Cohaesibacter sp. ES.047: one gene and its partner. The protein of the gene in region 1 interacts with the protein of each later gene in a pairwise test. Links are inferred from orthologs where the notes say so. Each region holds a gene or a part of one and is shown on either strand. Other genes may lie near its edges.

Region 1 (15,535 bases):
GGCTGGGGCAACACGGATCCTGTGCCGGATCGCAAGGCGATCACTGCCCCGGTTCTCGATCCCGAAAAACACCCCAAGACCAATCCGGTTACCCTCTCTGTCGATCTCAAGCCGGGGTTTCCAATCGAGAACGTCGTCAGCCACTATCATGACGTGACAATCACGCCCGGCGAGGATAACCGCGTCACACTGACACTCGGAAAAGACGCGGTTCCCGCCGACAAGGATTTCCAGCTCACATGGACCGGCAAGCCGGGCAAGACGCCCAATCTGGGCCTCTTTCACCAGACCCTGACGCCCGACACTTCCAAGACCCAATCAGAAACCGCCAACGACGAACCTGGCAATACCGTCACCGGTGAAGACTATCTGCTTGCCTACATCACGCCACCTTACAAACTGAGCCAAGAGCTCGCCGTTCCGCCACGCGAAGTGGTTTTTGTCATCGACCAGTCCGGCTCCATGGCAGGCCCTTCCATCAGACAAGCCAAGGCCAGCCTGATCGAAGCGCTCGGCCAGCTCAAGCCGCAAGACAAATTCCAGATCATTCGGTTCAACAACAAAATGGCCGAGCTTTTCGCGACCCCTCGTGAGGCCACCCCGGAAGCCATCGATCTGGCCCGCAGTTGGGTCAAAGCCATCAATGCGGACGGCGGAACCGAGATGCTGCCCGCCATGATGAGCGCGCTCAAGGATGGCAATCCCGATTCTGGCACCCTCAGGCAGGTGATTTTTCTCACCGACGGGGCCATCGGCAATGAACGCCAGCTTTTCGAAGCCGTCAAATCCCAAAAGGGACGCTCGCGCATCTTCACCGTTGGCATCGGCTCGGCACCCAACAGCTTTTTCATGTCCCGTGCCGCTGAAGTGGGCCGGGGCACCTTCACCCACATTGGTGACGTGACCGAAGTGAAGGACAAGATGGGCAAGCTCTTCACCCAGCTCACCAGCCCTGTTGCCACGGACCTGAAGATCGAGCTCGAAGGTGGCGAAGGCGTTGAAGCCTCGCCAAGCGCCCTGCCCGATCTTTATCGCGGTGAGCCGGTCATCATGGCCATCAAGGCTGCAAAGCTCGGCAAGACCCTCAAACTCACCGGCCGCTTCAACAACCAGCCGTGGTCCATGTCAGTCGACATCACCAAGGCCGCACCGTCCAAGGCCATCGACACACTCTGGGCCCGCGGCAAGATCCGCCAGCTGGAGAATGAGCGGTTGCTGTCCAATGACTATGCCTCGATCGACAAATCAATTGAAGCGCTCGGCCTCAAGCATCATCTGGTCACGCGCCTCACCAGCCTTGTCGCCGTCGACGTGACCCCGTCCCGTCCGGCAGAGGAAGAACTCGAGAGCAAGAAAGTGCCGCTCAACCTGCCCGATGGCTGGGAGTTCGACAAGGTCTTTGGAGAACAGGCTGAGGTCACCGCCGATACTGCCGCACCGATGCAGGATCCATCCGTTGCCCCCACGCCGGGGTCGGTCTCCCGCACACTGAAGCAGCGCTCGAATACGGCAGGGTTCCTCAAGGACACCAAGCAGCTTCTGGCAACGACAGCCGCCCCCGCCAAGCGGTCGGCACAGCTGGCCCTCGCACCAACCGGAACACAGCAGATCAGTCTTCCCAAGACGTCGACGGCATCGAACCTGATGATCCTTTTGGGAATTGCCATGCTGCTTATCGCAGGAAGCCTTCTGGCATGCCTGCAATGGCGACGGATCAAACCCAGCTCGAGTTGATAAGCATCACGAATATCAGCATCACGCGAAAGAGACCCCGTCTTTCGCGTGATGCACAAACACAAACCATCAGTGAAGAACGGCGCCCCGACGCGAAAGGCATCAAAGCTTGCGTAAACAGAAATCCAGCTCCTCCGGCCTAAACAGACCAATCTTCGCGACAAGCCTTCTTCTGGGCCTCATAGGGTGTGGCCTTGTGGCGTGGGGCCTCTGGATTCCGGCAAAGGCGGAGCTGGCGCAATATCTACTTGAGCGGGCCTGGCAGCAGGGTCGCGTCTCCGGCAAACCGGTCAAGGCATGGTCATGGGCTGACAGCTGGCCGGTCGCCCGCCTGACCATCCCATCGCTTGATTTCGAAGCCATCATCCTGAGCGAGGCCGGAGGCGAAAGCCTTGCATTCGGGCCCGTCCTGCTCAACCAATCCGCACCGATTGGCAGCAATGGCACCAGCATCATTTCGGCGCACAGGGATACCCACTTCAAGGCAATGGCGCAATTGAAACAGGGCGACTTCGTCACCGTTGAAACTCTTGATGGCAGCCGCGACACCTACCGGATCGAAAGCTTGCGCACCGCGCGCTGGGACCAGTCCGGCCTCAGCCCAAATGGCATGGAACCGCGCCTTGCCCTTACCTCCTGTTGGCCGTTCGACGCCATTACACCGGGTCCAATGCGGTTCATTGCCGAAGGATCTCTGGTCAAGAAAACCGCCCGGCTGACCGCATCGCAGTGACAGGTAACGGGCTGAACTCAGACATTCCGGAGCCCAGATCAAAAATAATTTGATTGCTCATAATGACAGATTGGCCTAAAACCGGGTCTCCGCGCCACACCTCCGCTGGCCGCTTTTCCACCCACTGAATGACAGGTGCTCAGATGTCCCGCTGGACCGCGAACCTATTGATGATACTGGCCGCCTCCATCTGGGGTGCAGCGTTCGTTGCCCAATCAACGGCCATGGACTCCATGGGCCCGCTCGGCTTCAACGGCGCTCGTTTTCTGCTCTCTGCCCTTGTCGTGGCTCCCTTTGCCTGGATGGAATTCAAGCGCAGCAAACAGCGTCTGACGCGCTCCGGCTACATCAAGGCTGTGCAGGTTGGCATTGTCTTTTTCATTGCCATCACCACCCAGCAATATGGCTTCTATACCACCTCGGTTACCAATGCAGGGTTCCTGACCGCACTCTATGTGGTGCTGACACCGATCATGGGTATCGTGATCTTCCGGACCATGCCAAGCCCCTTGATCTGGCCGATCGTTGCTCTGTCCATGACCGGAGCCTACTTGCTGACTGGCAGTCTTGAAGCCATGCGTGTCGGTGATTTGTTGATGGTTATCAGCGCCCTTTTCTGGGCCTTGCAGATCATCTTCATCGGTCGTCTTGTCACTGAGCAGGGCAATCCCGTGATGATCGCGACAGTCCAATTCTTGACGACAGGCATCATCGGTGCCGTTGCGGGTTTGTTTCTCGAACCGATGCAATTGTCCAACTTTAGCGGGGCCTGGATGGAGATTGCCTATACCGGCATCCTCTCCGGTGGCCTGTCCTTTACACTGCAGGCCATCGCTCAGCGCTACACGCCACCGTCCGATGCCGCGATCCTTCTGTCGAGCGAGAGCCTGTTTGCCGCTATATTCGGTGCGCTGCTGCTGGGTGAACGCCTGTTCCCCACGCAGATGCTCGGCTGCGCCCTGATCTTCTCCTGCATCCTGCTCGTTGAACTGCTGCCGCTTGTGCAAAGACGCTTTGGCCGCAAGCGTGCCAATCAAGCAGCCTGAACCGTCAAACGCCGCCACCCCCACAGGCACAACAAAAACCCTGCCCGGAATACCCGGACAGGGTCTTGATCATTCGGTCACGAAGGCAAGCCCTGATCAGGATTTGATCTTCGCAATGTCGAGGAACTTAAGCACCGCGCGTTCGTAATAGGGCTCGGTTTCTCCTTTGCGGATCTTGCGCAGGAAATACTTCTCAAACGCAATCTTGGCCAGATGCACCCATTTGCCCTGCCCCGAATAGTTGGTGTTGCGGGGCGGAATCTGAGGCATTGCCACAAAGGCCAGCCCGGAGTCGCCAAAGTCGGCCAGACAGATGGCGTTCCACGTCGCTTCGTGGGTCGGCTCTTTGCCTTTTTCGATCTCGGCCATGTTCTGCGCTGCAGCCGTGACCATGGATTCGATCATATAACCGGTCTTGGGAACGCCCACAGGCACAGGGGTCTTCTCGTAAGGCGGGATGGCAATGCACACGCCAATGCCAAAGATGTTGGGATATTTCGGATTGCGCTGATGCTTGTCAACAATCACGAAACCGCGCGGATTGACCAGCCCTTCGATGCCTTGCAAGGCAGGAATGCCCCGGAAAGCAGGCAGCATCATTGAATGCTTGAAAGGCAGCTCGTGCTTGGTCTTCGGCTCGCCATTCTCATCGCATTCGGTGACATGCATGACGCCTTCTTCGATCTTGTCCACCTTGGCGTTGGTGATCCATTTGACGGTGCGATCGCGGAACGCGGATTCCAGCATCCCCTTGGTATCGCCAACCCCGCCAAGCCCGAGATGACCCACATAGGGCTCTGAAGTCACAAAGGTCATCGGCACCTTGTCGCGGATCTTGCGCTTGCGAAGGTCGGTGTCAAAAATCATGGCCGTTTCATAGGCCGGGCCATAGCAGGATGCCCCCTGAACCGCACCAACCACGATCGGGCCGGGATCCTGACAGAAGGCCTCCCACTTCTCAAAACCCGCGGTCGCATGGTCCACATCGCAAACCGAGATCGTGTTGCCTTCCGGCCCCAGCCCTTCAATTTCGTCAAAGGCCAGCTCCGGTCCGGTCGCGATCACCAGATAATCATACGAGATGCTGCTGCCATCGCTAAGGCCAACCGAATTATTCGCCGGATCAAGGCTTTCAGCGGAGGCGCAGATGAACTCCACCTTGTTCTTGGGCAAAACAGTCGCCAGATCGAGTGTGATGTCTTTTTTGTCCCGCCAGCCGACAGCCACCCAGGGATTGGACGGGGTGAACTGGAAAAACGGCTTGTTCGAAACAACCGTCACCTTGTCGGTCTTTTTCATTTCCTGCCGGAATTCATAAGCAGCGGAAAGACCGCCAAGACCTCCACCCAGTACCACTACATGCGTCATTTCTTCCTCCTAAATCCGGCTCCTCCTATATGCTGGCTCTTAAAACAGGAGCCAGCCCCAGCCAGATAATTAATACATATTCTAATATTAGAATGTTTTAATACACTAAACTATTGATCATTGGGCGAATGAACGCGGGGCCTTTTCCGAGCGTCCAAACGCAAGAGTTTTCTTTTGCACCCCCTTCTTATTCCCTATTTGTTCCCTTATATTGAGGACTCACGCGAACAACCAATCCCCGGACGGGCATCAGGGCACAAGAGCGACAAGCATGGCGTCAGACAAGCGGAATAAACCGGACAAGCGCAATCAACCGGGACTGGGTGAAGCACCGCAGGCATCCTTTGATGCGGTCCCGATGCCGGACTCGATCGCCGATTGGGCCGAAGACATCACCAAAACCGCCGAAGCAACGGCCTCTGATACGGCAAAGCCGAAAAGCCCGACCACCAAAAGCAAAGCAGCGACAAAACCCAAGCGCAGCCCAAAGAAGGATGAGCCGAAAGCCAGCGCCCGGGATCGCGCCGCCGGTGGTCTCAATCCTGTTGCCGGCCTCGATATCTCGCTGGAGAAGGCCGAGGAACTGGAACGGGTCACCAAAGAGCGCAAGAAGGCCCAGAAGAAAAAGCGCAAGAGCGATGATCGCTCCGGCGTCACAGAAACGGTGCGCGCGCTGGAATCGCTCATTGAGCATGGCCGCCCGGAATTCATGGATGCCGAACCCTGGCGACCCCACCGCCCGGAACGCCCGGAAAAGTCCGAAGGTGGTTTCTCCTTTGAACTCAAGACCGACTTCTCACCTGCGGGCGACCAGCCGACCGCCATTGCCGATCTTGTTGAAGGCATCAACGACGGCGAAGCAACGCAGGTGCTCTTGGGGGTGACCGGCTCTGGCAAGACCTTCACCATGGCGCACATCATCGAGAAGACCCAGCGCCCTGCCCTGATCCTTGCGCCCAACAAGACCCTTGCCGCCCAGCTTTATGGCGAGTTCAAGAGTTTCTTTCCCAACAATGCGGTGGAATATTTCGTATCCTATTACGATTATTACCAGCCCGAAGCCTATGTGCCGCGCACGGACACCTTCATCGAGAAGGAAAGCACGATCAACGAACAGATCGACCGTATGCGCCACTCGGCAACCCGCTCCCTGCTTGAGCGCGACGACGTGATCATCATCGCCTCGGTCTCCTGCATTTACGGTATCGGCTCGGTCGAGACCTACACTGAGATGAGTTTCAAGATCGAGGTTGGCGACGAAATGGATCAGAGCCAGCTGATGGCCGATCTCGTCGCGCTGCAATACAAGCGCAACGATATGGCCTTCCAGCGCGGCACCTTCCGGGTCAGCGGCGACAGCGTCGAGATCTTCCCGGCCCACTATGAAGACCGCGCCTGGCGCATTTCCTTCTTTGGCGACGAGATTGAGGAAATCAAGGAATTCGACCCGCTCACCGGCCAGAAGATGGACGAGTTGGAGATGGTCAAGCTCTACGCCAACTCCCACTATGTCACCCCCCGCCCGACCCTCAATCAGGCCACCAAAAGCATCAAGAAAGAACTGGTCGAGCGCCTTGAAGAGCTGGAAGCCCATGGGCGCTTGCTCGAAGCACAGCGGCTCGAACAGCGCACCCGCTATGACCTCGAAATGCTCGAAGCGACCGGCGTCTGCCAGGGCATCGAGAACTATTCGCGCTATCTGACAGGGCGGCTGCCGGGCGAGCCGCCGCCGACCCTGTTCGAATATCTCCCCGACAATGCCCTGATTTTTGTCGACGAGAGTCACGTCACCATCGGTCAGCTCAACGCCATGTACCGGGGCGACTTTCGCCGAAAAGCCACGCTGGCGGAATATGGCTTCCGCCTGCCAAGCTGCATGGACAACCGCCCCTTGCGTTTTGAGGAGTGGGACGCCATGCGTCCGCAGACCGTCGCCGTGTCGGCAACCCCAAGCAACTGGGAAATGGAAGAGGCGGGCGGCGTGTTCGCCGAGCAGGTCATTCGCCCCACAGGCCTCACTGACCCGATCATCGAAATCCGCCCGGCCAAGACGCAGGTCGACGATCTACTCGGCGAAGTGAAGGAAAAGGCCAAGGCCGGCTTCCGCACGCTTGTCACCACCCTGACCAAGCGCATGGCAGAGGACCTTACCGAATATCTGCACGAGCAGGGCGTGCGGGTGCGCTACATGCACTCTGATGTCGATACCATCGAACGCATCGAGATCATCCGCGATCTGCGCCTTGGGGCCTTCGACGTGCTCGTTGGCATCAACCTCTTGCGCGAGGGTCTCGATATCCCCGAATGCGCGCTCGTGGCCATTCTCGACGCCGACAAGGAAGGCTTCCTGCGATCGGAAACATCGCTCATCCAGACCATCGGTCGCGCCGCCCGTAACGCCGAGGGCAAGGTCATCCTCTATGCCGACCGCATGACCGGCTCGATGGAACGCGCCATTGGTGAGACCAACCGCCGCCGCGAAAAGCAGCTCGCCTACAATGAAGAACACGGCATCACGCCAACGACGATCAAGAAGAACATCGGCGACATTCTCGGCTCGGTCTACGAAAGCGACCATGTCACCGTGGACAAGGGCCTCGCGGAAGATGTTCAGGCCGGGATCGGGCACAATCTCGAGGCCCATATCGAGGATATGGAAAACCGCATGAAGGAGGCCGCAGCCAACCTCGAATTCGAGGAAGCGGCAAGGCTCAGAGACGAGGTCAAGCGTCTACGCGAAACGGAACTGGCCATCGCCGACGACCCTCTCGCTCGCCAATCGAGCGTCGAGGACAAGGCGGGCAGTTATGGCGGGGCCAAGAAGTATGGCACATCGGCCAACCTGCCAAAGAACAGCCGCATCAAGCAGCCCGATCTCGACGACATGGGCCCCGGCACCGACCGGACCAGACCCAAGGGTGCCAGCACCGCCTCAAGACCAAAGCGCAGAAAGAGTTGATCGGCGGAACACAGAAAACTAGTTCGACAAGTATACCATTTATGGGAGAGTGGTTGGATAGTACGAAGGCCTAAAAGGCTATCGGTACAGTTAGGAACAGAGCAGAAACACTCCTAGCTGTATGCCCTTGGAGTCCTCATGCGAATCAGGCAAAGTAAAAGCCGGTACATCTGAACCATGTACCGGCTTAACTGTAACCGCAGTCAGCTAGGCTGCGTCGTGAATTCACCACGCTATTTTGATGGAATGCGTGGGAGACGTCAATGCTTCGCTGGCTCTTTTCAAAAGGAAAAGCCAGAGAATGGCAACTATACACCCTTTGACAGGGGTCAAACTGAATGAAGTTGAAATCGAACGCAAGGCTCTCAACTTCGAAGAAGCAGTAACAGCGCACTTGATGCGTATGACGGGCGAAAAATACAACATCATCGCCCAACACCTCGGCACCAACACCCATCGTTTGGGAGAGGTTTTCCGAGAAGAGGTACACCAGAGCGCTAAGCAAGTAGCCTCCCAACTGCTCACCACCGCTGCTGAATGAAACACTGCCCCGCCAGACCAATCTGGCGGGGCTTTTCAATTTGTAAGTTCAGCTCTCTCTGACACCCTACCCGATGACAATCTCGGCCAGCAGAAAGCCGACCACGGACCCGGTGATCACCGCCACAAGGCCAACCGCCATGAAGGAATGGTTGAAATACCATTTGCCGATCTTCGTGGTGCCCGATACATCGAAGTTGACCGTCGCAATGTCGGTCGGATAATTCGGAATGAAGAAATAGCCATAGACGGCTGGCATCAATCCGATCAGCAGCGCCGGTTCCAAGCCAAGCCCCAGACCAACCGGCAGCATCATGCGCGCCGTCACGGCCTGCGAGTTCACAACAACAGAAACGATGAACAGGGCCAAGGCAAAGGTCCATGGATATTACGTCACCATATCAACGATACCGGCCTGAAATTGCGGCATGGCATATTTGAAATAGGTGTCAGACATCCATGCAATCCCGAAAATTGCAATTGCGGCAACCATGCCCGACTTGAACACAACGCCATCAGGCACGGTGCGTGGTTGGGTCTTGGTTGCCAGCATGATGATACCGCCAAAGCACAGCATCATCATCTGGATCACAACAGACATGCTGATCGGCTTTTCGGCACCAGCCACGGTTCTCACCTCTGGCACCATTGCAATGAATACGCTGGATTCTGTCGCAATTCTGCAACAGCGCCATGTTGCGATCACACTCCCATCCATAGGACGGACACCAAGACCCCCTGCCCTCTTAAGTTTGCCACATCTGGTTTGCAATCTGTGATACACTCTACCAGGAGTGCATTCTTGCATAAGTTGAGATGATAAGGGGCAGGCCATGCAATATTACCATCTTCGTTATGATTTCAGAAACAAGCAAGACCGCGCGCGCGTCATTGAAAATCTCAAGCGCTTGAGAGAACAGATGACGAAATCTGTCCCCGCCAAGGACAGCGAGCGAACCCTGTTGTTGGCGACATGGAACCTCCGCGACTTCGACGCAAGCAAACGCTATGGCAATGGCCCTCGCCTCAAGGAGAGCCTCTATTACATCGCCGAGGTGATATCCCGCTTCGACTTTGTCGCCGTTCAGGAAGTCAACGAACTGGGCGAGTGGAAGCAAGTCATGCGCCTTCTGGGCGATCACTGGGATTATATCTGCACGGATGTGACTGACTATAAGTTGGGCGGCAATGGCGAGCGCCTACTCTATGCCTTTGACCGCCGCAAGGTTCAGTTCCGCAACATCGCAGGTGAAATCGTCCTACCCAACAACATGCTCGTCTCTTCGGTGACTACCGAGCTCGACGGCGCCAAGCTCTATTCGGGCAAACAATTCCGCCGCACGCCTTTCCTCGCCTCCTTCCAGTCCAACTGGTTCAAGTTCGACATCTGCACGGTGCACATCTATTACGGAGCCGGCAGCGGGGCAAAGCTTAAGCAGCGGATCGAGGAAATAGAGCGCATCGCCAAATATTTCGGACGCCGCGCCGACGCCGCCGAGAAAGACGGCAAAGCATTGATCCTGCTTGGGGATTTCAACATAGTCCACCCCGACCACAAAACCATGAAAGCACTGGAAGACCATGATTTCAAGATCCCCAGGGCACTTAATCGCCCGAGCAATCTTGATATGACCAAATATTACGACCAGATAGCCTTTCGCGCGCACCAGAAGGTTCTCGATTTCATCGACACACCGGATCCTGCCCAAGCAAACGCAAAAGCCGGCATTGTCGAGCTGTTCAGCGCCGTCTTCCGCGACGGGGACTTTGATCAGTACAAGGACAACGCCAGCAAGACCACCAGCGGCAAGAAGGTGCTGAATGGCACCTCCAACGATCACGAGACGCTGGAAAGCTACTATGAGGAATGGCGCACGTTCCAGTTTTCCGATCACAAACCCATGTGGGTGTGTATCGATTCTGACGATGCTGATGAGTATCTCGACTTGATCAGCTCTGAATGAAGACCTCACACCAACTGTTGCACAACAGCAACAGCGCAGAGGAATGGCACAATTTGGCACGATTACGCCATTCCGACCACATTCTGGCCGAACTGGATATCCATACGAACCCGGTTACCGATTACCAAGACCCAACCAAACCGGAGCGGCGGGAAGAAAGACGACCACAATGAAACGACTGACCACTGCCATGCTGATTTGCGCCAGCATGCTGTTCCTAACCGTTCTTAAAGACGTTGCCCATGCGGACGAGGATCGTCAATGCGGCAAGGCTTCCTGGTATCAGCTGACCACCAGAACCGCGTCGGGCGAATATGCCGACCCGGAGAAAATGACTGCGGCTCATCGCAAGCTCAAATTCGGGCACGTGATCGAGGTGGAGAATATGCGCAACGGCAAAAAAGTGATCGTTCGTGTCAATGATCGCGGCCCGTTCATCAAGGGCCGCATTCTTGACGTCAGCCGCATCGCGGCGCAAAAACTGGGCTTCATCCGGGCAGGAACCACGAAAGTCTGCTTTCGCATCCTCAAGTGAAGCCGCTGGGCATTAGTCCTTTTTCTTGGCGCTCTTGCCGCTGATCAAAGCTCTTAGGTCTTCAACCTTGTCATTGACCAGCCATCCATAATAATTTTCACGCGGCCAGATCCGCTTGCCTGACTGCTTTATTTTTCGGCGCAAGGCATGCGCCCGTTCCTGCGGACTTCCAACATTGTAGAGCGTCGCCGTGATGCCGGGATTTTTCGAGATATCCATCCCCGCGACATCGCGATACTCATCAATCGATTTGCGGATCAACGCTGCCATGAAGGCAAGCGAAATGTCCGGCTCCATGATGGCCTTGTACACCTCGGCGGCGTCATTTTCGTCGAGCTTGCGATAGCCGGATTTCTTGTGCACCAGATCGGAGAGCTTCAACGCGGTGAGCGGATTGATCTGTCCAAGTCCAAAGGTCTGGCCACTGTAAAAAGGCTGGAAGAAGACCTTGCTGAAGCGATCTTTCGGAAAAGCCTTTTCATCGACCGTCTTGCCCATGAATTCCTTTTTCCAGACGGCCTGTCGACAGCCCCAGAGATCATAGGATTCCTTGATATCCTTACAGTCTTCGAACTGTGGTCGCTCCAAAAACTCCTCGATGCTTTCCCCTTCATATTCGAAGCGGAAGCGGCTGCCGGTATACATCGCGGCCTTGGCATAATAGGTCTGAAGGTGGTCATAGACATCGATGTTGTAGGTGTGCTCCCCCACCAACGCCCCGACCATGTGGATCGGATCGATATCGTATTTCTTGGCAACCTTCTTGATTTTGGCCAAGAGCTTACGATCTGTCGCGAGCAATTCGCGCACCTTCTCGTATTTCTTCTCGAAGCTCGATTTGCTGGACCGGGTCCTAAGAAACGATGATCGGGGGATCTTGGGCTGTGTCTTGAAGCGGTTCCCCTCGGGAACGGTATAAACGCCTTTTGCTTCTGCCCGTTCCATCTCCAGAACGGGGGCTGCAACAAGCAACATCAATCCGAAAACAAGTCCAAACTTCACGACGTCCCCCCCACGGGCTTTCCAACTGGTCGAAATAAAGGAAACCAGAATAGTCATTATTAATCGCAATGGCGGAGCAAGTCTATTCTTGCTTTTTGCCAAACCGTTGCAGAAGTCCTGAATGCGTCACGCGCCGTCAAGCGGCATTTCCATGGCATAAAGCGCATCCGTGAACTCATCCATTTGTTTATCCAGCAAGGCACGCGCGTCCAGAAGGCCCTTGTTGTAGAACACCGGCCCCAGCGTCCTCGCCAGATGATCAAGCAGGAACTCTGCTTCAAAACGCCCAAGATCCTGATCGAGTTCCTTGCCGAAATACGCCTGAAGCATCTGCGATAGATGCGTCTTCTCATCGTGCGTGAACTCTATTCCAGCCATCTCATCCCCTATTCAATTTTTTGTGAAACAGACACGGCTGCCTCAGAGATCCTGAAGAAAGGGATTGTTCCGGCGCTCTTCGCCAATGGTGGAGTGATTCCCGTGCCCGCAAATGAAGGCGACATCATCCCCGAGCGGCAGGATCTTGTCCCGGATCGAGGCAAGCAGGGTCGCATGATCCCCACCTGGCAGATCGGTCCGTCCAACCGAGCCGTTAAACAGGACGTCCCCCATAATGGCAAACTGCGCATCGGCATTGTAGAAGACCACATGCCCCGGCGCATGACCCGGACAATGCAACACATCAAAGGTCATACCGGCAATGTCGACGGTGTCGCCCTCGACCAGCCAGCGGTCTGGCTCGACCGGCTTGGCAGCAGGCACCCCGAACTGGATCGCCTGATCGGCCACCCGCTCCATCAACATCCGATCCGCCTCGTGCGGGCCTTCGACCTCCACATCCAGCGCATCGCGCAATTCCGCCGCGCCGCCGACATGATCGATATGGCCATGGGTGATAAGGATCCGCTCAACATCGATTTTCTCATGGTCGAGCACTTTCAGAATCTGCTCGACATCTCCGCCCGGATCAACCACGACGCCCTTGCCGGTTTCCTCGTCCCAGATCAGCGTGCAATTCTGCTGAAAGGGTGTTACGGGGATGATTGCAACTTTCATTCTGATATCCTGCTCAAACTGGAATGGAACAACGCCGGTCACCAAGCAACTGTCGATCAGCGCACTCAGCTTTGCTTAACGCACTTCACTGCAAATGAAAACAATGGACAAGCCAGTTTCAGACGCGACAATCGGACTGTTGCCCTTATGCCGATTGTGGATCAATCTTCTAATTATCGACATCAGGCTCGTCCAAAATATCAAGTCGTGGAACTGTCCTTCCAACACCGAGTCAGCTATTCTCTTTTCACATATCGGAACATCCGGGAGTGTTGGCAATGCGCCGCCTATCAATTTCAAACTCTGACAAGGCAACTGCAATCGCTTCGAGCAACCACCTTGCGCGCAACACCGGCCTGACATTTGGCCTTTGGCTGCTTGCTGCTCTGGCTCTTTTCTTGAGTACACTCAGGGTGCAGGCGGTCGAAGTGCCGCAGCGCCTGATCGACAATCACCGCGCAACGATGGGCTGCTGGCTTGCCGACATCGATGATGATGAATTGAAAGACCGAGCTATCGTAATCTCACTGGGGGTTCAGACGCTCTACGGCTTCATCTGCTCCTCCAGCCTGTCCGGTGACAGCTTCCGGCTCTATCAGGTTGAGGATGGGCGCAACGAATGGGCCAACCTACTGTCCTTTCCCCAACTGGATACCAAACTTGGCTGGTACGCCACGAGCCTGCTGCAAAAGCCCACATGGGACGAGAAGAACAAGCTTCTGCGGTCAGAAGTTCCCAAGAAGGGCACCGCCAGCAGTTGCCGCCAGTTCAGCATCTTCGCTTGGGAGAAGGGCCGCTTTCACATTGCCCAGATCGGCCTCAGCGGTGATTGCGAGGAGAATATGGACGGCAAGGATCTGATCATCTACCCCATTGTCGAAGAGGTCGAGAAGGGTGAAGCGTCCGGACTTGTCGATGACGGGGATGAGACAGCAGAAGACGAGACGCCCAGCGAGAGCAAAAGCGACGACGCAAAGCAATAGGGACAATGCCAAAGCCCGGCTTCAAACGGCATCCTGATTGACAGATCGAACAGGCTCGGTCATACCGCGCCAAGCTTTCGCCTGCCCGTTTGACCCCATGCTGCCCGTTTCACCCCATGCTTCAAGGCTGTTTCGCTTCCATGAACTACCGCCATATCTATCACGCCGGAAATTTTGCCGACTGCCTCAAGCATATCGTCCTGACGCGCATCCTCATACATCTGGGCAAAAAGGATAAGCCCTTCTTCTGCCTCGACAGCCATGCGGGCACTGGTCTTTACGATATCTCGGGTGATCAAGCGCAAAAAACCGGAGAATGGCAGCAGGGCATAGCGCGCCTCATGGCTGAACGGGACAAGGGCCTCCCACCCGTCCTCAAAGAGATTTGCGACCCTTATTTCGATCTCATAGACCAGCTCAATCCAGATGGGCACATCACCACCTACCCCGGCTCGCCCAAACTGATCGCCATGATGAGCCGACCGCAGGACCGGGCTTTTTTCATCGAAAAACACCCCGATGACGCCGATGAGCTTGCCATCCATTGCGGCCGTGACCGGCGACTGCATGTCCGGCAGGATGATGGTTGGGTGGCCTTGCGGTCCGATCTGCCCCCCAAGGAACGCCGCGGTGTCGTGCTGATCGACCCGCCCTATGAGCAAGAGAACGAGTATGAACGGCTGATCGCGGAGTTCCTGAAGGGATACAAGCGCTGGTCAACAGGCATCTATTGTCTGTGGTATCCCATCAAGGCCCGGCGCACCGTCGACCGCGCGGCAGAGGCGTTGCAAGAGGCAGGCATCGCCAACAGCCTCAGAGCCGAGCTTGTCATTCAGAAGCTCGACACCGCCAAACGCCTCAATGGAACGGGACTGTTCATCATCAACCCGCCTTACACGCTGCATGACGAACTGGAACAATTATTGCCTTTCCTCGCCCGCACGTTGGGAGAGACCGCCCATCGGTCTTATCTCGAGTGGATTTGCCCGCCCGCCTGATCCATGCTTGCCAGGCCCGCCAGGCCCGAATGCATCCCCTTACCCTCGTTAGCAAATCCGTCCGGGATGATGCGGAAACGCACAGTCGGACAGACAGCAGTCACAATCGAACAGACACATTTAGCAACACACAGGTTTCTGCGCTTTGCCGCTTGACCCCGGCGCTGTGAAAGGTGAAGTTGCAAAGCATAACGTCTTTATATTCATTGGGGTGTGTCTGCATGAGATTACCACATTTTGTGGCTGTGAGCGCTGTACTGCTCTCCACCAGCCTGTTTTCAACCTTCGCCCAAGCCTCCGCTTTGCCCGATTGCGACAGCGCAGGCGTTCTGTCCCGTGTGAACCGGACGATCACGACCGCCGAATACAATGTGGTGAAATCCGGCGATCCGGTCAATCGCATCGAGCGTGTCCGCCAGTCCAAACTCAGCGAGCACGGACCGAGCCTTTACGCCAAGCGATATTGCCGCGCCACAGGCTACACCAAGCGCGGACACAGCAAGACCATTTACTATCTCATCGAAGCCAAAGCTGGCTTTGCTGGCTATGGCTTCAGCTATGCCGTCGAAGCCTGTGTTTCCGGCCGCGATCCGTGGAAGGTTCACGGCGCTTACTGC
Region 2 (15,794 bases), 2.0 Mb from region 1 along the record:
GGCCAATGATCAATGGCTGCGGGATGCCCACGGGGATGGACGTCAGATTGGCGTTGATCTTGTCATGAACACGCAACACGGCAGCATCGGAACTGGTGCCGACCAGAAAACGGGCTGTGACAACCACACGGTCGTCGTAGGAGTTGGAATAGACGTGCTCGACGCTATCGATGCTTTTAACAATCGTCTCCAGCGGCTCGGTAATGAGCTTGACCGCATCTTCGGCCTTGAGGCCGTCCGCGCGGACCTGAATGTCAACCATCGGCACCGAAATCTGCGGTTCTTCCTCACGCGGGAGCGCCATCAGGGCGACAAGTCCCAAGGCAAAGGACGTTATGAGCAGAAGCGGTGTCAGTGGGGACGTGATGAAGCTTCGAGCCAGATTGCCCGAGATGCCCAGATGCTTGGATTTGGTTTCCATGATTGATCCTCAGAGCTCGAGCAGCACGTCGCCGGCTTCAAGGCCGGACAGGATCTCGATCATCGGCTTGCCATCCTGATGATGGACCTGGCCAATCTGGACCGCGATCTCGGAACTGGTGCCATCCGGTTCTTTGAGGCGTACGAAATCGACACCATAGCGGGTGAAGACCAGATCCTGAGGCACAAGATAGGTGTCCCGCAATCCAGCCTTAATGCGCACCTGAATGCGCTCGCCGACGAAATAGTCGCCAAGCCCCTCAACGTTTGCATCTGCCAGAACGCGGCCATCCGCAATTTGTGGGTAGACCTTGGCGATTTCGCCGCGTCGGGTGCAACTACCGTCGCAATTGGCTCCTCGTTCGGCGATTTCGATCATATCCGCCTTCTTGAGGAATTGCGCATGCCTTTCAGGCAGAGACAGGCGCAGAATATAGTTGTCCCGGGCGATGGTCGCGACAGCCTCGCCGTTCATGACCACCGAGCCAACTGTGATGGGGACGTCCAGAACGCGCCCGGCCTGAGGTGCCAGTACGGCCCCTTCCTCGAGTTGGCGGACGATTACGGCACGCTCGGCCTCGGAGGCTTCGAGCCGACTGTTGGCGACGTCAAGCTGGGTGTTGACCTGATCAAGCCTCGATTTGGTTGCCGATCCGCGCTTGAACAATTGGTCAACTCTTGCCTTTTCGGTCTTGATGTTGTCGATCTCGCGTTCGGCTGCACGAATCTGCGCCTCAATCGCATCGATGCGCAGATCCAGCTTCGGATCGCGAACAACCGCAATGGTTTCCCCTTCTTTCACGAAGCTGCCTTCGGTTACGGTCAATTCCGTGACTGTTCCGGCGGTGCGCACCCTCGCTGGAATGGAATCTGTGCTTTCCACGGTTGCGTAAACGGCCTTCTTGTCTTCGATGGCCTGTTTGGTGACAGTGAAGTCGGCGGCATGCGCAACTGAACCGGTCACGGTGAGAACGAATAGGCAGGCAGAGAGAAATGCCTTGCCTTTTGGTGTCTGTGCCTTGCACATTGCGGTTCACTCCTGACGGTGAATTGTAATATTAGAAAATACGAATATAAGAATTATAAGGAATTGTCAAAGGGCTAAGCGTGATTTTGGCTGTTTTCCTCAGGCTTGGCATCCGGTATTAACGTTATGTGACATTTCATCTGACCGAGGCATTTCAAGGAGACTGGTATTGGCTTCCCACGGATCAAAAAAAGTAATCTATGCGGCCCTTGCGGGTAACAGCCTGATTGCTCTGACGAAATTCATAGCAGCCTCTATTACGGGATCATCCGCGATGCTCTCCGAGGGCATTCATTCGCTCGTCGATACAGGTAATCAGGGGTTGTTACTCTATGGTATGAGAAAGGCCGCAAAACCGGCTGACAAGAAGCATCCGTTCGGATATGGCGCCGAGCTGTACTTCTGGGCTTTCGTGGTTGCACTGCTGATTTTTGCGGTTGGTGCTGGCTTGTCGATTTACGAGGGTGTCAACAAGGTTCTTGAGCCGCATCCCGTGGGTGACCCAACCATCAACTTCGTGGTTCTGGGGGCTGCGCTTTGTTTCGAGGGATGGGCCTGGTGGATTGCTTTGAGAGAGTTCAGCACCACCAAGGGCAAGATGGGCTGGCTGGAAGCGGTAAGTCAATCCAAGGATCCGACGGTCTTTACGGTTCTGTTTGAAGATTCCGCAGCCATGCTCGGTCTTTTCGTGGCGGCCGTTGGGATTTCCATTTCGCACTATTTCCACATCCCGTGGATGGATGGCGCCGCTTCGATTGTCATTGGCATCATTCTGGCGTGTACCGCCTTCCTGCTTGCCTATGAGACCAAGGGCTTGCTGATCGGCGAGGCTGCCTCGGACGAGATGGAGCAGGAAATTCGGTCCATCGCTTCATCGCATCCGTCCGTGACCATGGTCAACGAACTAAGGACACTGCACCGCGGTCCCAAGGAGATCCTTGTTACGCTCAGCATCGACTTTGAAGACACGATGCAGGTCTCCAAACTTGAAAGCGTCATCGCTGATCTTGAGGAGCATATCCGGGAGCGGTTTCCCCAGATCCGTCGCCTTTTCATCGAGGCACAATCGCACAAGGATCATGAGACCGTCGCCAAACTATTTGACGATCCCGTGTAGTCCTGCATTTGCACTGGTGGACCTACGAAAAAACCCGGCTTTCGAGCCGGGTTTCTTGTATTTTGCGATCATTCGATCAAGATCGGCAGTCATACCAAGGGCGTGAAGTTCTGACTCTTTAGGGATTCCATTTTTAGCACTGGCGTGATTCAACATGGCAAAGGAGATTTTGCCATGTCTGCCGCTTTGATTCTTAGCGATGCTTTTGACGCCGATAGTTTGCGCCGTCTTGCCAAAGGATGCCGCAATGCCAAACAGAGCCGCCGCCTACTGGCCATTGCGGCTGTCTATGACGGCATGAACCGTGCTGATGCCGCCAAAGTCGGCGGTATGGACCGCCAGACTTTGCGAGATTGGGTTCTTCGCTTCAATGAGCAAGGCACCGATGGTCTTGTCGACATCAAAGCAACCGGCGCTCCCATGCGCTTGAGCCCAGAACAGCTCGAAGAGTTTGTTGCTATCGTTGAAACCGGTCCTGATCCTGAGAAGGACGGCGTCTCTGTCTGGCGTAGCCAGGATCTGGTGCGTGTGATCCAAGAGCGGTTTGGGGTCTCCTACAAGGAACGTGGAGTACGGGATCTTTTGCGCCGCATGGGGTATGTGCGCATATCTGGTCGACCTCAACATCCAGAACAAAAGCCTGAAGTCATTGATGCTTTCAAAAAAACTTCTCCGCAACGTTGGCAGCGCATGTAGGCCATTTGCCAAAGAACAAGCCCATCGAGATTTGGTGGCAAGATGAGGCTAGGCTTGGTCAGAAGAATGGACTGGCCCGACTATGGGCAAAAAAGGGAACCAGACCACGTCTGCCAGCCGATCAGCGATATAAAAATGCCTATCTGTTCGGTGCAATATGTCCAGCGCGTGGCGTTGGCGCGGGATTGATGATGCCTTTTGCAAATACACAGGCCATGCAAATGCACCTCGAAGAAGTCTCAAGGACAGTGGCGCGCGGCGCTCATGCCGTGGTGCTGATGGATCGTGCCGGATGGCATACGACAAGCAGACTCAACGTGCCCAAGAATATCACCATCCTCCTGTTGCCTTCCAAATCACCGGAACTGAACCCAGTTGAGAATATTTGGCAGTATCTGCGCGGTACCTTCCTGTCCAATCGGGTCTTCGAAGACTATGCCGCCATTCTTGATGCTGGTTGCCAAGCATGGAAGAGCCTCTCCGCCAACCCAACCATCATCCATTCAATAGGTATGAGAAAATGGGCTCAAGAAGGTCAGAATTAAATGCCGTTGGTATCAATCAAAATGGAATGTCGTCGTCCATTTCGTCGCGGAAATTGCTCGATGGCTGGCTTGGGCTGGATTGCCGGCCATAGGATTCTTCTTGCGGCTCGCTGGCGAAGCTCCTGCCCGGCCCGCCGAAATCGTTGTTCTGCTGACCGGCAAAGCTGCCGCCGCCTTCATTGCGGTTGTCGAGCATGGTCAGGGTCGAGTTGAAGCCCTGTAGAACGACCTCCGTGGAATAACGATCCTGTCCGTTCTGATCCTGCCACTTGCGGGTCTGAATCTGGCCTTCAACATAGACCTTGGAACCCTTGCGCAAATAGCTCTCCGCAACACGGGCAAGCCCTTCACTGAAGATGACAACGCGGTGCCATTCGGTGCGCTCGCGGCGTTCGCCGGAATTGCGATCTTTCCAGTTTTCGGATGTTGCGATCGACAGGTTGACGATCTTCCGGCCGTCTTGCGTGGTGCGAATGTCGGGGTCAGCACCCAGATTGCCCACGAGAATGACTTTGTTGACGCTTCCGGCCATTGGTTTGTCCTTTGTCTGCTTCTGTCCGTCGCCTTTCGAGCTGACGTTGAGTTGGAGGTCAGCATAGGCGGGATTGGACGACAGTTCCATACGGGATTGGTTCAATCCCCATGCTTTGGTTGGGTCAATGGTGCGGTGTTCCATCTGACCCGCTGTGCATGATTGTAGAACAAAGTGTGTACAAAAGCTAGGCCAGACGCTAGTATGCGTGCACCGGAATCACCTTTGAAGCCTGATTGTCTTTGCAATTTATAACCCTATATGGGAGAGGAAGGCCATAAAACGGGTCTGAGGGATCACCCGGTGATCCAAGCAAAGCCCGACGACCGTACCATCCCGAACGACCAATCATACGACGAGCGGTTCAACCGTTCGACCGATAAATTGATAGATAGCGATATGGATAAGCCAGCAATTTCTTCGAACAAGTTCATTTCGATTCGCGGTGCCCGAGAACATAACCTGAAGAATGTCGACGTTGATATTCCGCGCGATCAATTGGTTGTCATGACCGGATTGTCAGGCTCGGGCAAGAGCTCGCTGGCGTTCGATACGATCTATGCAGAGGGCCAGCGCCGGTATGTAGAATCGCTGTCGGCCTATGCACGGCAATTTCTGGAAATGATGCAAAAGCCGGATGTCGACCAGATTGACGGCCTGTCTCCCGCCATCTCGATCGAGCAGAAGACCACCTCGCGCAATCCGCGCTCGACGGTGGGCACGGTCACTGAGATCTACGACTATTTGCGCCTGCTTTATGCCCGTGTTGGCATTCCCTACAGCCCGGCGACCGGGTTGCCGATTGAAAGCCAGACGGTCAGCCAGATGGTTGACCGGGTGATGGAGCTTCCCGAGAAAACCCGCTTTTTGCTGATGGCTCCCATCGTTCGCGGACGCAAGGGTGAATTTCGCAAGGAACTGGCCGAATTGGTCAAACGCGGTCTGACGCGTTTTCGGATCGACGGGCAGATGTATGATGACGGCGAGTTGCCGACACTCGACAAGAAATTCAAACACAATATTGATGTCGTCGTGCACCGGATGGTGGTCAAGGAAGGCATCGAGAAACGGCTGGCTGATTCGCTTGAACTCAGTCTTGAACTCGCCGAAGGCCTCGCGGTGGTCGAGCTGGTTGACGAAAAGACCGAAGACGGTGAGCCAAGGCAGATCACCTTTTCCGAAAAGTTTGCCTGCCCGGTCTCAGGGTTCACGATCTCCGAGATCGAGCCACGGCTGTTCTCGTTCAACAACCCGTTTGGTGCCTGCCCTGTTTGTGATGGGCTCGGCAGCGAGTTGAAAGTCAGCCCGGAGCTGGTCGTTCCGGACATGTCCCTTAGTCTCAAGGATGGCGCGATTGCGCCTTGGGCCAAGGGCACATCTCCCTTCTACCGCCAGACCCTCGATGCGCTCGCCAAACATTACGATTTTTCACTGACCGTGCCGTGGGAACAGCTTTCCTTCAAGGCGCAGGAAGTCCTTCTCTACGGCACCGGCAAGGAAAAGGTCCAGTTCGTCTATGACGATGGTGCCCGGTCCTACAAGACCCAGAAGCCGTTCGAAGGCGTGATCCCCAATCTCGAGCGCCGGTTTCGCGAGACCGAAAGCAACTGGTCGCGGGAAGAGATCAGCAAGTATCAATCAACCCATCCCTGCTCGGCCTGTGATGGGCACCGGCTGAAGCCGGAGGCGCTTGCAGTCAAGCTGGACGGGCGTCACATCTCGCAGATCGCGAGCCTGTCGATCCGTGAGGCGCGGCGGTGGGTCAACGAGTTGCCGGACACGCTGACACCCAAGCAGTTCGAGATTGCCGAACGGATCCTCAAGGAAATCCGCGAGCGCCTTGTCTTTCTCAATGACGTTGGGCTCGACTATCTGTCGATGTCGCGCAACTCTGGCACGCTTTCGGGCGGTGAAAGCCAACGCATTCGTCTTGCCTCCCAGATCGGGTCCGGTCTGACCGGTGTGCTGTACGTGCTTGATGAGCCGTCCATCGGTCTGCATCAGCGCGACAATGCGCGCCTCTTGGAGACCCTCAAACATCTGAGGGATCTGGGCAACACGGTGATTGTTGTCGAGCATGACGAGGATGCGGTGCTGACGGCTGATTATGTGATTGATGTTGGGCCTGGGGCCGGGATTCACGGTGGCCGGATCGTCAGTGAAGGCACCCCAGCTGAAATCATGGCCGACCCGGCTTCCCTGACGGGGCAGTATCTCTCCGGCGTCAAGGAAATCAGCGTCGACAACGATCTGCGCAAGGGCAAGAAAGGCAAGGCCATCAAGGTGGTCAACGCGCGCGGCAACAATCTCAAGAATGTCACAGCCTCGATTCCGCTCGGGACGTTTACGTGCGTGACCGGTGTGTCCGGCGGCGGCAAATCGACCTTTTTGATTGATACGCTCTACAAGGGCGCTGCGATGAAGCTCAATCGGGCGCGCAACATGCCCGCCCCGCATGACCGGATCGAGGGGCTGGAACATATCGACAAGATCATCGATATCGACCAATCGCCCATCGGGCGGACGCCGCGATCGAACCCGGCGACCTATACGGGCGCTTTCACGCCGATCCGGGACTGGTTTGCTGGCTTGCCCGAAGCGAAGGCGCGGGGCTATGCGCCCGGTCGCTTTTCCTTCAACGTCAAGGGTGGGCGTTGCGAGGCCTGTCAGGGCGACGGGGTGATCAAGATCGAGATGCACTTTCTGCCCGATGTCTATGTCACCTGCGACGTCTGCAAGGGGCATCGCTATAACCGCGAAACCCTCGAAGTGGAATTCAAGGGCAAATCCATTGCTGATGTTCTCGACATGACCGTCGATGAAGCTGCGGATTTCTTCTCGGCGGTGCCGTCGGTACGCGACAGGATGGTCACGCTCCAGCGTGTGGGGCTGGGATATATCAAGGTCGGCCAACCGGCCACCACCCTGTCGGGTGGCGAGGCCCAAAGGGTGAAACTCTCCAAAGAGCTATCGAAACGCTCGACCGGTCGAACCCTCTATATCCTCGATGAACCGACGACGGGCCTTCACTTCCATGATGTAGCGAAGTTGCTTGAGGTCCTGCATGAGCTGGTCAATCAGGGCAATACGGTTATCGTCATCGAGCATAATCTCGAAGTCATCCAGACTGCCGACTGGATTCTTGATCTTGGTCCAGAGGGTGGAGATGGAGGTGGTGAGATCGTCGCCGAAGGGACACCGGGCGATGTCATGGCGGTTGAACAGAGTTACACCGGGGTCTTCCTCAAGGAGATGCGCGACCGCCGGAAAAAGGTCTGACCGCAAGATGGTCTGACCGCGCCTCCCCCCGCCAATGCGTGTGCCATGCATTCGAGGACTCGAGAGAAATACTTATCCAGTCAGTGCCGAGGGCGGGTTTTTCGGTCGCTCGACCGGGTTAATATAAGTGCGTGACCTTATGCTGTCGCCTGATCCGATGCGCTTGATGCATGCTGGGCGGCAGGTTCTGCTTTTCTTCAACCCTTGCGCTGTGATGCACGGCAATTTGGCGATTCACTTGTCGTTGTGCGCCGCACCAAAGTGGTGTTTTCCCTGTTTCGCATAGCTCGATGCCTAGGTATTTCTCCGTTAAAACTGCCACTTTATGAGCTTGACAAACTGCACATACGTATAACTGCATATAATTTGGCCGATTTGCGCCCAATGCGTTTCTTCGGTGGTTTCGTTTTAAACCACTGAATTAAAGAGATAATATTTTCCGCTATGTGAAATTGATGGGGCGGCATGAAGTTCCATTCTTAAATTGCATGAGTTGCAAGGCAGCTATGCATTATCTTGCAATGCACATTAAAAAATTTTGCGCTATATATCAATTCAACGAAGCGAGGCGAGTGTTTTAGGCGTCTAGCGAATAGATCTCGCAGAAGAACGAACTTGTACCACGACTGAGTTAAACATCTTAACTAGAGGATAGATGATGATTGACAATGTTATTCATAGCTATCGTCAGTGGCGCAATTACCGTGACACAGTCGATGAGCTTAGCCGTTTGAGCAGCCGCGATTTCGAAGAAGTCGGCATCAGCCGCGCTGACATTACCCAGATCTCTCGCAGATCTGTCGGACGATAAAATTCAGGAATTCAGACTTCTACCTCCTCCCAGAAGTCTGGACAGTTTCAAAACGTCTCCTCCCCGTTTTGGAACACCATTAGAAGCCCACCGGACCTCCTCCCCCGGTGGGCTTTCTTCTTTTCAGACCATCCCCTTCCAATTCATGGCTCCAGCAATCCTGGAACTGGCGCAGTTTCTGCCGCGGTTGCATACTGCATGCATGTCAAACCGTCCTTGCACATCATGGCGATGCGCATGAGAAACCGTGCCTTCTGTTGTCACAGTAAGGTACACTAGGGTGAAAACAGCTGGATGGTGTTTTTGATCAGGAGGAAGTTGACTCGCTCAACCAGACGTCAAGTGGCTTGATAACCGGGAAGACACCGTTGTCGAACTTCCAGCTGTCGACCGCGTAGCGCTTGCCACTTTTCTTGTTCTTGATAACGGCTGTTGCGTGAGGATAGCGACCATCCAGAAAAAAGCCGCGAGCGACGGGGGCCTGATACTTGTAGTGTGTCAGCAAACCGTGCTTTTGCGCGAAGACGAGAAGGGATGTGGTGTTGCTGGCTTCGTCGATGCAATCCATTTGGCCGGGCACGCCGGAATTGTACATATCAAGGCCGCCCTTGTCCTTGTCGGATCCGACTGCCGGGCCGACACGCTTTTCGAACCAGACGACAGCCTTGCCGATGGCCTTGCGCTCTGCTTTCGGGCTTCTCTTACCCCGTGCAAGAATGCGCTTAAGTTTTCTGATGTCCTTTTTTGTCGGATGGAATGCATATTTGAGTTTGCAACCGAAGGCGTGACAGACATAAATGGTCGACTTGGTCACCGGACGATTGTTCATCGTCTTGATCCAGCGATCGGGCGAATCCGACTTTTGTGTTGCACAGCTGCCAAGGGCTGTTGCGACGATAAGGGCGAGCAAGGATCTGTTCCACTTTGATATGGCGACCATTATTTTTTGCGAATCCCTTGGCTGGTTAGAATTTCTAACTGAGATATCACTTCGAATTGTTCCTGCCAATTGCAAATCGGCGGGTTTCAAGGGCATCGCGGTCTTGAATTTTGATGTAGGAGTGGTAGTAGTCCCATTTCGTCAGAACAGCTTTTCTCGCGTGTTTTGACAATGCACTCATGCAATCGGAAGGACCGGACAAGGTGAAGCAATCCAACAGACCCGTTACGATTATCGGAGCCGGCCTTGCCGGTTCGGAAGCCGCCTGGCAGCTTGCAAACCATGGCATTCCGGTCGTCCTTCACGAAATGCGCCCGGTAAAGTCGACGGATGCGCATGTGACGGACCATTGCGCCGAACTCGTGTGTTCCAATTCGTTCCGCTCGGATGACCATGAAGCGAATGCCGTGGGCCTTCTGCATCAGGAAATGCGGGAGGCGCAGTCCCTGATCATGACGGCGGCTGATGCCAATGCGATCCCCGCAGGGGGGGCCTTAGCCGTTGCGCGTGAGGCTTTTTCGGAAGCTGTCACCGAGAAACTTCATGCCCATCCCCTGATTGCGATCGAGCGCGGCGAGGTGGATTCACTCCCCGACCCGGATGATGGCCTCAGTCTCGTGGCAACGGGACCGCTGACGTCCGAAGCCTTGTCGCAATCGATCCTTGCGGCAACGGGCGAAGAAGCCCTTGCCTTTCATGATGCGATTGCGCCGATCATTCATTTTGACTCAATCAACATGGACAAGGCCTGGTTTCAGTCGCGCTACGACAAGAAGGGACCAAACGGCACGGGCGCGGACTATATCAATTGCGCCATGAATGAAGATGAGTATCGCGCGTTCATCGAAGCGATGCTGGCAGCAGAGAAAACCGAATTCAAGGATTGGGAAAAGGCGGCCTATTTCGACGGCTGTCTGCCCATTGAGGTGATGGCGGAGCGGGGATATGAAACGCCGCGCTTCGGTCCGATGAAACCGGTTGGTTTGACCAATCCGCACAAGCCCGATGAAGATCCATACGCTGTTGTGCAGTTGCGTCAGGATAACAAGCTGGGCACGCTTTTCAACATTGTCGGCTTTCAAACCAAAATGAAATATGGCGCGCAAGCAGAGGTCTTCCGCATGATTCCCGGCCTTGAAGAGGCGCAATTTGCCCGGCTGGGCGGCATTCACCGCAACACGTTCCTCAATTCACCCAAGCTGCTTGATGAGACCCTGCGCCTTAAATCGCGCCCATCCCTGCGCTTTGCTGGCCAGATCACGGGTTGCGAGGGTTATGTGGAATCCGCCGCCATCGGCCTGTTGGCGGGACGGTTCATCGCGGCTGAAATCCATGGGTGTGATTTGTTGCCACCGCCTGAAACCACCGCCTTTGGCGCGCTGCTTGGCCACATCACGGGTGGGCATCTGATCGATTCAAATGGTGGTCGACGGTCCTTCCAGCCGATGAACGTCAATTTCGGCCTTTTCCCGCCTGCAGAGTTTTCGCGGCGGCGAGAGGATGGGTCCAAGATGCGCGGTGTTGAGAAGCAGCTTTCCAAGAAGAAGGCCCAGACCCACCGAGCCTTGCAGGATGTTCGTGTCTGGCTTGACACGATCGCAATGTCTGATGCACTAGCCTAAAGCGGCCATGCGGACGACGCTCGCATAAAGCCGCCAATTGGGGACTTTGAGCGCAGCGAGAGGTGCTTTTTCTCGTTTTTTGAGCAGGAGAGCAGCGGGCGCCAGCATGAGATAGGCAGGCAGCAGATGCGCCTGACCTTCCGATTTTGCGGGTCGGAGGTAGGCTATCGCCTTGCTGTGATGCGCGTCAGCCAATTGGCACAAGTCTCTGATTGCGCTAGATAGTGCGGTCTCTTGTTTTCCTGCCCAAATATCATTGGTGGATAGCCCATAACGCGAAAATACCTCGACTGGCAGGAACAGTCTTTGATGGCCTGCGTCTCGCTGCCAATTGTAGAGATGGTTCGACAGGCTGATTGCCATGCCAGCATGTCCGGACAAATCAGCAATGGAGGTGAGCGGCTTGCCGTCATTGAGAATTTGCGCTGCGAGCATGAGCGGCAGCGCCCCTGTTTCCCCGGCATAGGTTTCATAGGCAGCGAGATCCGGCATCGGGTCGTTGTAAAGATCGAACCGTCGCGCTTCAAGAATGTGCGTAAAAGTCGCCAGTGGCAATTGATATTGCCTGATCACGGATCGGATTGCCGAGGCAAGTGGGCCGATATTGGCTGCGCCACATCCTTGCGCATCTCGTACCTGAGTATCCCCCGTTGCAGTCGCTTCGAGCGTATCCTTCCACCACTGTAGGCGGATTTCACCCATAGCGGGTTCCGAAATCTGTTGAGATAGACGGGCAATCTCTGCAAGAAAGGCATAAAGCACCATCAGGGCGGGGCGATGCACATCCGGCGCGACCAACGCAATGAAATGGGCGAGCGGATCGGTTCGCTTCACCTCGGTCTGACAAAATGCAAAAGATGGATCGGTCGCATTCCTATGGTCGATCCGTGCCATGACCTCGCCCTCCCGTCAATCCACTGGCAAGAGAGCAGCAGCGACGGCACGATCCTCTGACAACAGGATGTTGAGAGTGCGAACAGCCGCGCCGGTGTCCATGATATCCAGCTTGATGCCTTCGGCGCGAATGGCGCTGCAAAGAGCGGGGTCGGGTGGAGTCAGTGTCTTACCAGTGCCAATGAGGAGGATTTCGATCTCGTCCTTTTCCTTCATCAAAGCCGCGAGGCTCTGAAGCGTCGGTGTTTCTTCCACATCCCAGCGTCTGATGCCGCTTGGCAGGAACAACAGCGCGCCTTGATGGGACATGGTGCCAAATCGAAACCCGCCATCGCCATAATAGTCGATGGGGTCATGGCCGGGGTAGAAGACTTCGGTCATCTCAAGGCCGGCTGCCAGCGCGACGGCGTTTTCAACGTGTCCGTCAGACTGGTCTGCGAAATCGGGCAGGTTTGTGCCCTGCCCGATTTCGGATTTTGGGGTCGCGGGCGTGTCTTTGTTGCCCTTGAGCCATTTGAAAATCATGCAACTAAGATGCTGTCACGTTGCCGGATCCGTCTGTTTCTTCCTCTTGGTGCACCTGTTCAGCACGCAGATTGAGGAAGATGAGCAGCGGCGCCGCGATGAAGATCGAGGAATAGGTGCCGACAAAAACACCCCAGATCATCGCGAAGGTGAAGGATCGAATGACCTCACCACCGAGGAAATAGAGCGAACCAAGCGCAAGCAGGGTTGTCACGGACGTCAGCAAGGTCCGGGATAGCGTCTGGTTGATCGAAAGGTCGAGTACCTCTTTGAGCGGCTTTTTCTTGTATTTGCGAAGATTTTCGCGAATGCGGTCATAGACCACCACGGTATCGTTGAGCGAATAGCCCACGATCGTCAGGATTGCGGCGATGGTTGTCAGGTTGAATTCGATCTGCAGCAAGGCGAACACACCGATGGTCAAGAGCACGTCATGCACCGTTGCGACCACCGCACCGAGGGCGAATTGCCATTCAAACCGGAACCAGATGTAGACCAGTACGGCAAAGAGTGCGGATAGCACCGAGATGGTCCCGGCGCTTGCCAGCTCACCAGACACACGGGGCCCGACCACCTCGACACGGCGATAATCGACGCTGCTGCCGAGGGTTTCCTTGACCTGATCGACGACGAGCTGTTGTGCCTCTTCGGCGCTCAGTTCGTCGGTTGGCTCCTGGGTCTGAATCCGGATGAGGACATCATCGGGTGCCCCGAATTCCTGTACCTCGACATCGCCAAGGTCTAGCGCGTTTAGATTGGCTCGGATGTTGGCAACATCTGCAGTCTCTTCCGCGGTCTTGATTTCGATGAGCGTTCCGCCCTTGAAGTCGATACCGAAGTTGAGGTTGAAGATCAGATAGAGCACCATCGAGGCAACGATGAGCAATGAGGACATCGGGAAGCTCCAATAACGGTGCTTCATGAAGCCGATGTGGGTGCCATCCGGGATAAATCGAATAGGTTTCATGAGATTATCTCCGGTCGGTCAAATGGGCAAGCCGGACGGACGGCGATACTTGAGCCAAGTCGCGACCAGCAGGCGGTTCAGGGTGAAGGCGGAGAAAACGGTCGTCAAAATACCAACGGCCAGCGTCACCGCGAAGCCTCTCACAGGGCCGGAGCCAAGGGAGAAGAGGATCACGGCAGCAATGAAGGTGGTAATGTTGGCGTCCAGAATTGTCCCAAGCGCGCGGCTGTAACCGGCGTCGATGGCGGCAATGGTTGAACGTCCGAAATTGTTTTCTTCGCGTATGCGTTCATAGATCAGCACGTTGGCATCCACTGCCATACCGACCGTCAGCACGATACCGGCGATACCGGGCAGTGTCAGTGTTGCTCCAAGCCCTGACAGGACTCCGAGGAGCAGGGTGACGTTGAAGACCAGCGAGACGTTGGCAAAAAAGCCAAACAGGCCATAGCTGATGAACATGAAGACGACGACTGCGGCTGCGCCAACCAGACCAGCCACCTCACCAGCTTCGATTGAGTCCTGGCCGAGGCCCGGGCCAACGGTCCGCTCTTCGACAATCGTCAGGTCGGCAGGTAGAGCCCCCGCCCGCATCAGCACGGCCAGATCGTTGGCGCTGTCCACCGTGAACGAGCCGGAAATGACCCCGGAGCCACCACGAATGGGTTCACGAATGGAAGGGGCCGAAATCACTTCATTATCGAGGACAATGGCGAAAGGACGGCCAACGTTGCGCTCGGTCACGCGGGCGAACTTGGTCGCGCCAGAGGTGTTGAAGCGGAAGGAGACGACCGGTTCGTTTGTCTGCGGATCAAAGGACGGTTGCGCATCGTCGAGCTCATCGCCGGAAATCAGGACCCGTTTCTGAACCAGATACGGGGTGCGCTGATTTTCGGGCAGCGGATTCTGCGGATCTGCCGTTTCATACAGAACTTCGGAGTCAAGCGGTGGGCGGGATTGCAGTGCCGACTCGGCGGACATGGTTGTATCGACCATGCGGAAGGTGAGCTTCGCAGTCGACTCCAGAATATTCTTCAGGCGATCCGCGTCCTGCAGCCCGGGAACCTGAACCAGTATGCGGCTTTCGCCTTCACGCTGAATGGATGGTTCCGTTGTGCCCAGTTCGTCGACGCGTCGGCGGATAACCTCGATGGACTGAGACACAGCATTGGAGACGCGAGTGGAAATGCCCTCTTCGGTCAAGGAAAGACGGAAGATACCATCGTCGCTGACATTGAGTTCGGCTTCGTTTGCTCCGCCACCGGTCAGCATGTTGCTGGCAACCGGCTGGACGAGCGTTCTCAATTTGGTGGTTGCTGCATCAATATCCGCCAAGTCCCTCAGACGGACCTGAACCGCGTTTTTGCGGATCGCAAGGCCGGTATAGCCGATCTTGTCCTCGCGCAGCAGCGTGCGGACATCCCCACGCAGGATATCAAGGCGCTCACGGATCACGCCTTCCTCTTCGACCTGAAGCAGGATATGAGCCCCACCCTGCAAATCGAGGCCCAAAACCAACTTTCCGTTGGGGAGCCAGGAGGGATAATATTCATTCAAGGTTTTGTCGGAAAAGAGATTGGGCAAAGACAAAAGAATACCACAGAGTACTGTGGCTAGCACCAATCCCACCTTCCATTTGGCGAAATGTAGCATGCGGCAATCCTACCATATTGGCAGAGCACCCGGTTTGTGATCCGGGTGCGTTGGGTCATTATCAGGGGCTGATCCCTGTCGAGATCAAGAGGGGTGCGCGATTATTTCGCGTCCCCAGCCGGCTCGCCTTTGGCGCGGACTTCGGCGATGTTCCGGCGAACGATCTTGACTTTGACGCCGTCTGCAATTTCTACCGTGATTTCATTTTCGTCTGTCGCATTGGTGATCTTGGCAACAAGACCGCCTGAGGTCACGATGGTGTCGCCGCGGCGCACGTTCGCAACCATTTCTGCATGCTTTTTCACCTGCTGGCGCTGCGGACGAATGATCAGGAAATACATGATCACGAAGATCAGGACAAAGGGCAGAATTTGTAGCACGGGACTGGTAGCGTCCATCGAAGACTCCTTTTGCGACCCCACGCTTATCGCTCGGGCGCTTACTGAATTATGTCGGACCACCCGGGGTGGCCACCGTTTGATTTGAGCGGACTATAGCGTTCCAAACGGACTTTGCAAACATCGCGTTTGGCGGTTTGCAAGGCGCGGTCCAACTCTGCTAATCAGGGCCTAGACATAATGATCCTTTTGACAAGATGAAAGGGAAAAAGGGCAACTATTGACCCTTTATCGCCGACTTCGTTTGTCAGAGTCGAAATATTTGGAGTTGGATAGCCCATGTCAGCCGTTGAGTTGGAAAAAATCGCCGCTTTATTACAAAATATTCATGCAGCAATCGAGCGGGCGGTGCCGCCCAAGCAGGAGCC

The links.
Region 2: the proteins of uvrB (region 1) and uvrA interact in binary tests that used the Escherichia coli proteins (3 or more experiments, as listed by UniProt). The link is inferred for Cohaesibacter sp. ES.047 from one-to-one orthologs.

The regions. Positions count from the first base shown.
Region 1 is NZ_LT907844.1:1,907,586-1,923,120, reverse strand. Bases 4,834-8,040 are described here. They hold uvrB (excinuclease ABC subunit UvrB), read left to right. Parts: upstream 4,834-5,152; coding sequence 5,153-7,840; downstream 7,841-8,040. Other genes in these bases: CPH65_RS08785 (NAD(P)/FAD-dependent oxidoreductase), read right to left, coding at 4,834-4,881. In the rest of the region: CPH65_RS08800 (marine proteobacterial sortase target protein), read left to right, coding at 1-1,734; CPH65_RS08795 (class GN sortase), read left to right, coding at 1,844-2,467; CPH65_RS08790 (DMT family transporter), read left to right, coding at 2,611-3,513; more of CPH65_RS08785, read right to left, coding at 3,610-4,833; CPH65_RS08775 (hypothetical protein), read left to right, coding at 8,142-8,381; CPH65_RS08765 (endonuclease/exonuclease/phosphatase family protein), read left to right, coding at 9,301-10,344; CPH65_RS08760 (septal ring lytic transglycosylase RlpA family protein), read left to right, coding at 10,514-10,879; CPH65_RS08755 (DUF1402 family protein), read right to left, coding at 10,892-11,854; CPH65_RS08750 (DUF2164 domain-containing protein), read right to left, coding at 12,008-12,259; CPH65_RS08745 (MBL fold metallo-hydrolase), read right to left, coding at 12,302-12,937; CPH65_RS08740 (hypothetical protein), read left to right, coding at 13,216-13,920; CPH65_RS08735 (23S rRNA (adenine(2030)-N(6))-methyltransferase RlmJ), read left to right, coding at 14,037-14,918; CPH65_RS08730 (hypothetical protein), read left to right, coding at 15,140-15,535. UniProt on the Escherichia coli protein: The UvrABC repair system catalyzes the recognition and processing of DNA lesions. A damage recognition complex composed of 2 UvrA and 2 UvrB subunits scans DNA for abnormalities.
Region 2 is NZ_LT907844.1:3,917,155-3,932,948, reverse strand. The notes cover bases 4,351-7,816. They hold uvrA (excinuclease ABC subunit UvrA), read left to right. Parts: upstream 4,351-4,736; coding sequence 4,737-7,616; downstream 7,617-7,816. Outside these bases: CPH65_RS17930 (efflux RND transporter permease subunit), read right to left, coding at 1-421; CPH65_RS17925 (efflux RND transporter periplasmic adaptor subunit), read right to left, coding at 431-1,447; CPH65_RS17920 (cation diffusion facilitator family transporter), read left to right, coding at 1,617-2,564; CPH65_RS17910 (single-stranded DNA-binding protein), read right to left, coding at 3,822-4,337; CPH65_RS17900 (DUF1127 domain-containing protein), read left to right, coding at 8,275-8,427; CPH65_RS17895 (hypothetical protein), read right to left, coding at 8,735-9,367; methylenetetrahydrofolate--tRNA-(uracil(54)-C(5))-methyltransferase (FADH(2)-oxidizing) TrmFO, read left to right, coding at 9,547-10,989; CPH65_RS17885 (squalene/phytoene synthase family protein), read right to left, coding at 10,981-11,883; CPH65_RS17880 (Mth938-like domain-containing protein), read right to left, coding at 11,899-12,408; preprotein translocase subunit YajC, read right to left, coding at 15,130-15,426; CPH65_RS17865 (ATP-binding protein), read left to right, coding at 15,706-15,794. UniProt on the Escherichia coli protein: The UvrABC repair system catalyzes the recognition and processing of DNA lesions. UvrA is an ATPase and a DNA-binding protein. A damage recognition complex composed of 2 UvrA and 2 UvrB subunits scans DNA for abnormalities.